2 regions of the Arthrobacter sp. KN11-1C genome follow, and region 1 is predicted to be linked to the other one. Evidence: riboswitches for the same ligand, from Rfam matches in the RefSeq annotation. Region 1 holds a riboswitch; the other holds the start of a gene.
What was found. Region 1 has a riboswitch for cyclic di-AMP ahead of ACSBOX_RS16750 (NlpC/P60 family protein). Riboswitches for the same ligand answer to the same signal wherever they lie in the genome.
Positions count from the first base shown of each region.

Region 2: linked by a shared signal. The riboswitch ahead of ACSBOX_RS18470 (hypothetical protein) and the one ahead of ACSBOX_RS16750 (NlpC/P60 family protein) in region 1 are both predicted to bind cyclic di-AMP.

Region 1 covers NZ_CP197467.1:3,596,092-3,599,469, forward strand. Annotated here, with positions in the region: gene ACSBOX_RS16745 (HNH endonuclease) at 35-535, opposite strand; gene ACSBOX_RS16750 (NlpC/P60 family protein) at 784-1,548, opposite strand; cyclic di-AMP (ydaO/yuaA leader) riboswitch at 1,554-1,720, opposite strand; gene ACSBOX_RS16755 (peptidoglycan DD-metalloendopeptidase family protein) at 1,866-2,684, opposite strand; cyclic di-AMP (ydaO/yuaA leader) riboswitch at 2,687-2,897, opposite strand; gene ACSBOX_RS16760 (metal-dependent transcriptional regulator) at 3,024-3,378, opposite strand, start outside.
Region 2 covers NZ_CP197467.1:3,962,462-3,965,839, reverse strand. Annotated here, with positions in the region: gene ACSBOX_RS18475 (glycosyltransferase) at 1-719, opposite strand, end outside; gene ACSBOX_RS18470 (hypothetical protein) at 880-1,602, opposite strand; cyclic di-AMP (ydaO/yuaA leader) riboswitch at 1,605-1,777, opposite strand; gene ACSBOX_RS18465 (HAMP domain-containing sensor histidine kinase) at 1,941-3,378, opposite strand, start outside.

The DNA of each region.
Region 1 (3,378 bases):
CCCAGATTACCCGGGAAGCGAGCTCAATTCCGGTTCAGGCCGCCGATTCAGGGAGGAGGAAGGGATCCCATGCGGGCGCAGGTTTCTCAAGCTCCTTGATCTGCCAGATAGTCCCGGTGGGCGCCGCGGGAGTGAACCTCAGTTTCCAGCCCATCTCGGCTGGAGTGTGGTCACTCTTGGCGTTGTTGCAGCGCAGGCACGCTGCCACCAGGTTTTCCCAGGAATCCGCGCCGCCCCTGGATTTGGGGTGGACGTGGTCAATGGTGTGGGCTGCTTTCCCGCAATAGGCGCAACGGTGACCGTCGCGGCGCAGGACGCCGCGGCGTGTAACCGCCGTGATGGTGTTGTACCTTGGCCGGATGTAGCGATTGAGCAGAATCACAGACGGACGTCCGAGAATCTCCTGTGGCCCGACGACAGGCTCGTCGCCTTCGGCCACTACGCTCGCTTTTCCGGTGAGCACAAGGACCAGCGCCCGGCGGAAGGTTACTACCGCCAGCGGTTCATATCCAGCATTCAGAACGAGTGTGCGCATGCACGTACCTCTTCACGGCCGCACCCGTCAGGGGCGCGAGGGCCGGCTGCCCTCTGCATGTACGGGCTGTGGATCGACAACCTAAGAGTAAACACCCGGAGGCCAGATCAACGAATCCTTGCGGGAGTTCCAGCACAGTGTCGGTCAAAGTTCACGTGCCGGACACGTAGCGCATGCTGGTTAAAACAGAACATCCCCGCGGGCGGACCAGCGGGGATGTTCCAGTGAAGCTATGTAGCCGGAGCTATTTAGCCACCAACGCGGATGAAGACCGGGCCGGAGCCGACGTTGACGCTGTAAAGGGCGGTGGTGCCACCGTTCCAGCCGCCGTGGACTGCCATGCCGTTGCCGACGTAAACGGCGATGTGGGCCATGCCCATGCCACCGTTCTGGTAGTAGACCAAGTCGCCCGGCTGCGCTTCAGCAGCGCTGACCGTGCGGCCGAGGGAGAGGTAGTCTGCCGGCCAACCGTGGAAGTGGATGCCAACAGCAGCCAAGGAGTTCGAAGCCAGAGCCGTGCAGTCCTGGGCAACGCCCAGCTGTGCGTAAGCTGCGGCAGCAATTGCCGCGCCCTGGCCGCTGGCAACCTTCGTTGCGGGCGAAACAGCAGCAGTCACGGAAAGCGTCGAGACGCCGTTAGCGGCACCCGTTGCAGCCTGCGGAGCAGGAGCGGCTTCCTGGGTAGCGACCGGAGCAGGAGCAACCGGAGCAGCCTCGGTGGAAACCGCCGGGCGCTCGTACTTGATGGCGACGGAGGAGTCGGCCGAAATGCTGGCTTGGGCGACGGACTGGACTTCCAGGGCGGAGGTCGCAGTGGACTCGCGGGGGACATTGGTTTCTGCAGCGTTGGCTGCGATACCGCTAGTGAGAACCAGTCCGGAAGCAGCTGCGATAACTGCTGCCTGACGGCCTACGCCACCGGCGTTGCTGCCGACAGTCTTAGCGATAACGGCAAGCGAGTTGGTCTTGGTGACCACGGCGCGGTGGCGCGCAACAGTAGAGCGTGAAGACACGTTAAGAGGCCTCTCCCTATGCCCGCGAGGTAAGCTGTCGGATTCGGATGGGAGTCATCCGGCCACACCCCTCCCTTTCGGAAGCTGTGCGACTTAACCCCAAGGCCATCGGTGAAGATGACCAAAAGTGGGTCCCCCGCCTCTGCCAGACGATGTTTTGCGAACGGAACCTCGGGCAGTGGCAGAGCTAGGCAATCCACCCGAGTGCATCAACTCTCTAAAAGTTGATGCGAGTTAGACGGTACATGAGTTTTGGCTGAATGTCACATTCAGGTCACGGAGCGTGACAAGCATGCGAGAGGCTTCCATCGGATTGGCTACAGCCAGCCCAGGGGGTCGACGACGTCGCCGTTGACCATGACTTCAAAATGGAGGTGGCAGCCGGTGGAGGCGCCGGTAGTGCCGCTCAACGCGATGACATCGCCGCGGCTGACAGTCTGGCCCACTTGGACGTTGAACGAAGACAAATGGTTGTACGTGGTTTCCAGGCCGTTGCCGTGGTCCACCACAATGCGGTTCCCGCCGCCATACGGATGCCAGCCGGCGAAGGTCACCTTGCCCGCCGCGGCGGCGTGGACCTGGGTGCCGCACTGGGCCACGAAGTCCTGGCCCCGGTGGAACTCCCCCAGGCCGCCCGTGATGGGGTTCACGCGGTAGCCGAACGGCGAGGCCGTGATCAGGGTATCCAGCGGCGCCCCGAGGGTGCCCTTGGAGGACGACGTCTTGATGGTGCCGACGGACTGCGCGCTCAGGAGCTGCTTGAGCCTGCTGTCCGGATCCGCCGTGGTGGAAACCGCAGCGCGGCTGAAGTCGATCGTGGCGCTTGCCGCGGCCGGGATTTCAGGCTGGGTACCCACTGCCGACGCGGCCGGGTTTGACTCGGCCGTGGCCGACATGGCGCCGGTGCCCGGCATCGCGAGCGTCAGGATGAGGCCCGTAGCGGCAAGCGCCACTCCCGCCTTCTGTCCCGCTCCGCTCGCGGCTGCGAACTCGGCCATCTGCCGCAAAGGACCCTTGCGGCGGCGGAGTTCGCGATGGGGATCGCGGGGGCGCTCGTGCTCGACGGCGCTTGCGCTCCGCAGCTCAGCAGCAGGACCGGACGCGCGCCTGCGGCCCCTGGTGTTCTGCGTGGTCAAGGTTTTCCTCTCTGGCAAGCCTGCGAAGTTAGCTGTCGGATTCGGGCCAGAGAGATCGTGGACCCGGTCCGCACGAAGGACGCGAAGCGGAGGGCTACTCCGAAGGGGACCCTGCGCAATGTGTGCTTCCGCTGCGGACTTCACCCCAAGGCCGTCTTTCGACGGCCGATGGTGGTTCCCCCGCTTCTGCCAGTGAATGGACTAATCCACCTGGTCCGCTGGCAGAACTCGGCTTCGGATCAGGTAACGCTTTGGTATCGGCGCCAGTAGTCAACTATAGGGGATTAAGCCCCCGCGGTAATAATTTCGTTATCTTTGCCGCTCGCCTTGCCGGGCGGGCTAGGCGACCGTGACGAACACGTGCGAGGCAACCTCGGGCGGCAGCTCCAGGGCGCCGTCGATATTGGGCACGCGGACGGAGATGTACTCCCCCACCCGTTCCAGGGAAACCCTGGCACCGGGACGGATTCCGCCCTCGTCCAGCTGCACCAGAAGTTCCGGTTCCACCTGGATCGGTTCGGCCAAGCGACTGACGGTGACCCGGTTTTCAGGTGAGTATTCGTTCATCGCGTCAAGGAGGTTGACCACGCCGTCCGTAAACGCGTGGGACGCGGCTCCGCCCAGCGCTTCGAGTCCCGGAATGGGGTTGCCGTAGGGCGATTCCGTGGGGTGGTCCAGGAGTTCGTAGAGCCGC
Region 2 (3,378 bases), 370 kb from region 1:
TCGAAGAACCACGAGTTGTCCATGGTGTGGGGGAGGATCTGCTGGGCGACATCTGCCCGGATCGCCTTGAAGCCGCACTGCGCATCGCTGAAACGGGCGCCCATGAACGAGTGCAGCATCAGGTTGTAGCTGCGCGAAATGAACTCGCGCTTGGGGCCGCGGACAACCCGCGAGCTCCGCGTCAGGCGCGTGCCGATGGCAAGGTCGGAGTGGCCGGAGATCAGCGGTGCCAGAAGGGGCGCCAGTGCGGCGAGGTCGGTGGACAGATCCACGTCCATGTAAGCGAGAACCGGGGACGGCGATGCGAGCCACACTTTGCGCAGGGCGTTGCCGCGTCCCTTTTCCTCGAGATGGACAACAGCGAGTTCGGGCAGCTCCCTCGCCACGCGTTCGGCGATCTTCAAGGTGCTGTCCGTGCTCGCGTTGTCCGCGACGGTGATGCGGAAGCCGTGCGGGAACGACTCGCGCAAGTGGCCGTGAAGCCGGCGCAGGCACTCTTCGAGGTCGCGTTCCTCGTTGAAGACAGGGATCGTTACATCGAGCACGGGGATGGCGGTGTGGGTGTCCACGGGGGCGCGCCGCACCGTGCTGCGCTGGATGGAAGTGCTGCGCTGGAGGGGAGCGTTGGGCTGGAGGGGAGCGTTGGGTTGGAGGGGAAGGCCCGGCGGCACCACCGCGGGGTCCTTCAGGGTACCGGAGGTGGATTCGATGAGCGTCATGTATCCAGAGTGCGGCTGCCGATTATGAGGGCTTTAGGCGGAACCTGTGACATGGCTGTGGATGTGTGACCGGCATGGCGAATCACATGTTTGGCCACTAGACGCAGAGGTCCGCCCCTGAAGGGACGGACCTCTGTGTGCTTTGTGCGTGACTCTTGGCTTAGTACCAGTTGTTCGCGAGGTGGAAGGACCACGCCGCGGAGGGCGATCCGTAGCGTTCCTTGATGTAGTTCAGGCCCCAGCGGATCTGCGTCTGGTAGTTGGTCTGCCAATCGGCGCCTTCTGATGCCATTTTCTCGCCCGGCAGCGACTGCCCGATTCCGTAGGCGCCGCTGGAGGCGTTGGTGGCAGTGGTGCGCCAATCCGATTCCTTGTTCCACAAGGTGACCAGTGCGGACATCTCGCCCTGACCCCAACCGTAGGAGGGGAGAAGGCTTGCGGCATAGGCCTGGGCGCCGGAAGGGTCGTCGAGGGCGACAGGTGCGGCCGGGGCAGCAGGCGCGGCGGGGGCTGCCGGAGCTGCCGCCTGGGGCGCGACGGCGGCCGGAGCCGGGGCGGCTGCCTGGCTCGGAACCGGCGTGGCGCTGGGCTTGGCGCTCGCGCTCGCCGACGGCGTGGCGGTGGCCGATGGAGTGGCTGAGTGGCTAGCCGCGCGGGAGTCCGACGAGCGGCTCATGTCCTGGGCATTGATGGCTTGTCCGGCGGCCTGGGTTGCAGCACCGGCGCCGAGGAACACGGCGACGACGCTGGCAACAACTGCCATGCGCTGGCCGGTGCCGAGGTTCGAGGCGGCTCGCCTCAACGTGGAACGTGACTTGTTTCTCCGGGCAGGTTCGCCGCGGTGGCGCGCAACAGAGCGCGACTGATTCCTGGAATCAGACATGGTGATTGCCTCTCGACGCCTGCGGAGTTAGCTGTCGGATTCGGATGAGGTCATCCGGCCGTGGCCACAGGGAATCGTGGCGGTGCGGCTTCACCCCTAGGGCTGGCTCAACATGAGCGCTTGCCCGGAGACCTGGGTCCCCCGTCTCTGCCTGGACTGTTGGCACCGGGGAGGGGCAGAGCTCGGCGCCTACCCGGCGGCGGCCGGAATGATCCAGCGCACCTATTCGACGGTACAGGAGGATCCGGCTTAAGTCACATTTGGGTAACGGAGATCACGACGCCGGTGCGTCGACTTGCGCTCGTCGCGAACCGGCGTCGTGATTCTGTGAACGGTCTTCAGGCCGTGGCGGTCCTCAGCGCCGGAAGGCGCACCGCAAACTCGGTCCGGCCTGGCCGCGATGCCACTTCGACAGTACCGCCATGCGCCTGAACGATGGATTCCACGATCGATAAGCCGAGCCCTGACGTGCCCTCGGAACCGGAGCGGGCGGCGTCGGCACGGGCAAAGCGCGAGAAGATCCTGCCCTGGAAATCCGGCGGGATGCCCGGCCCGTTGTCGGTCACTGTCACCACGGCGCTGCCATCGGCGGAACGCATGACGCCCGTGACCACCGTGGTACCCGCCTCCGTGTGCTTGCGGGCATTGGAGAGCAGGTTCGCCAGGACCTGGTGGAGTTGTGTGGTGTCGCCGCGGACCGTGAGTGGCTCATCCGGGAGCTTGAGCTGCCAGATGTGCTCGGGGGCCATGACTTTCTCGTCGCTGACGGTTTCGATCACCAACTGGGTGAGGTCCACATCGGTGAACTCCGGGGCCTTTCCTTCATCCAGCCGGGCCAGCAGAAGGAGGTCCTCCACGAGGGTGGTCATGCGTTCGGACTGGCTTTGCACCCGGCCCAGTGACTTGCGGCCGTCCTCGGTGAACGTCTCGGTCATGCGCAAGAGCTCTGTGTAGCCGCGGATGGCCGTCAGCGGAGTCCGTAGTTCGTGTGACGCGTCGGCCACGAACTGGCGCACTTTCGTTTCGCTTTGCTGGCGCGCCTCGAGGGCGCTCGAGACGTTGTCCAGCATGAGGTTCAATGCGTGGCCGACGCTTCCCACCTCCGTGCCCGGGTGGGCAGCCGACGCCGGAACGCGCACCGCGAGTGCCACCTCACCGGCGTCGAGCGGAAGTTTCGATACCTTCGTGGCGACGTCGGAAAGTTGCTCCAAGGGGCGCATGGTGCGGCGGATCAGGACGGTTCCGGCCAGTCCGATCAGGACCAGCCCGCCCAGGGACACCAGCACCATGGTCCACACGAGCGAGGCCTCGGTGTCCTCCTTCGAGGCGAGGGGCAGCCCCGTGATGACAACATCGCCATACGGAGTTTCGGCGGCTACCAGGCGGTAGCCCCCATTGGAGAGGGTGCGATCAACAGGGTGGCCGTCGGAGGGGAGAGCCAACAGTGTTCCGGCATCGCTGGGTGACAACGGCGTTCGGGTGGCATCGGAGGACAGGAATCCTGCGTCGCTGCTCACCTGGCCGCCAAGAATTCGCGCGTTCAGGGTGCCGATGCTCTGGCCCCGGGGATCCAAGGGGTCTGGACGGCCGCCGGGATTGCCTTGCGGCGGGCGGCCGTGCGAGGCCTGCATCAATTGCTGGTCCAGTTGCTTCGTGAGGAACACGTCCATGGAGGCATAGCTGACTATCCCGACTGCGCCGCAGATGGCCACGAGGAGCGCCATGGAAAGGAGGATCAAGCGGGTGCGCAAGTGCCAGGTTGAGGGATTGAACCAG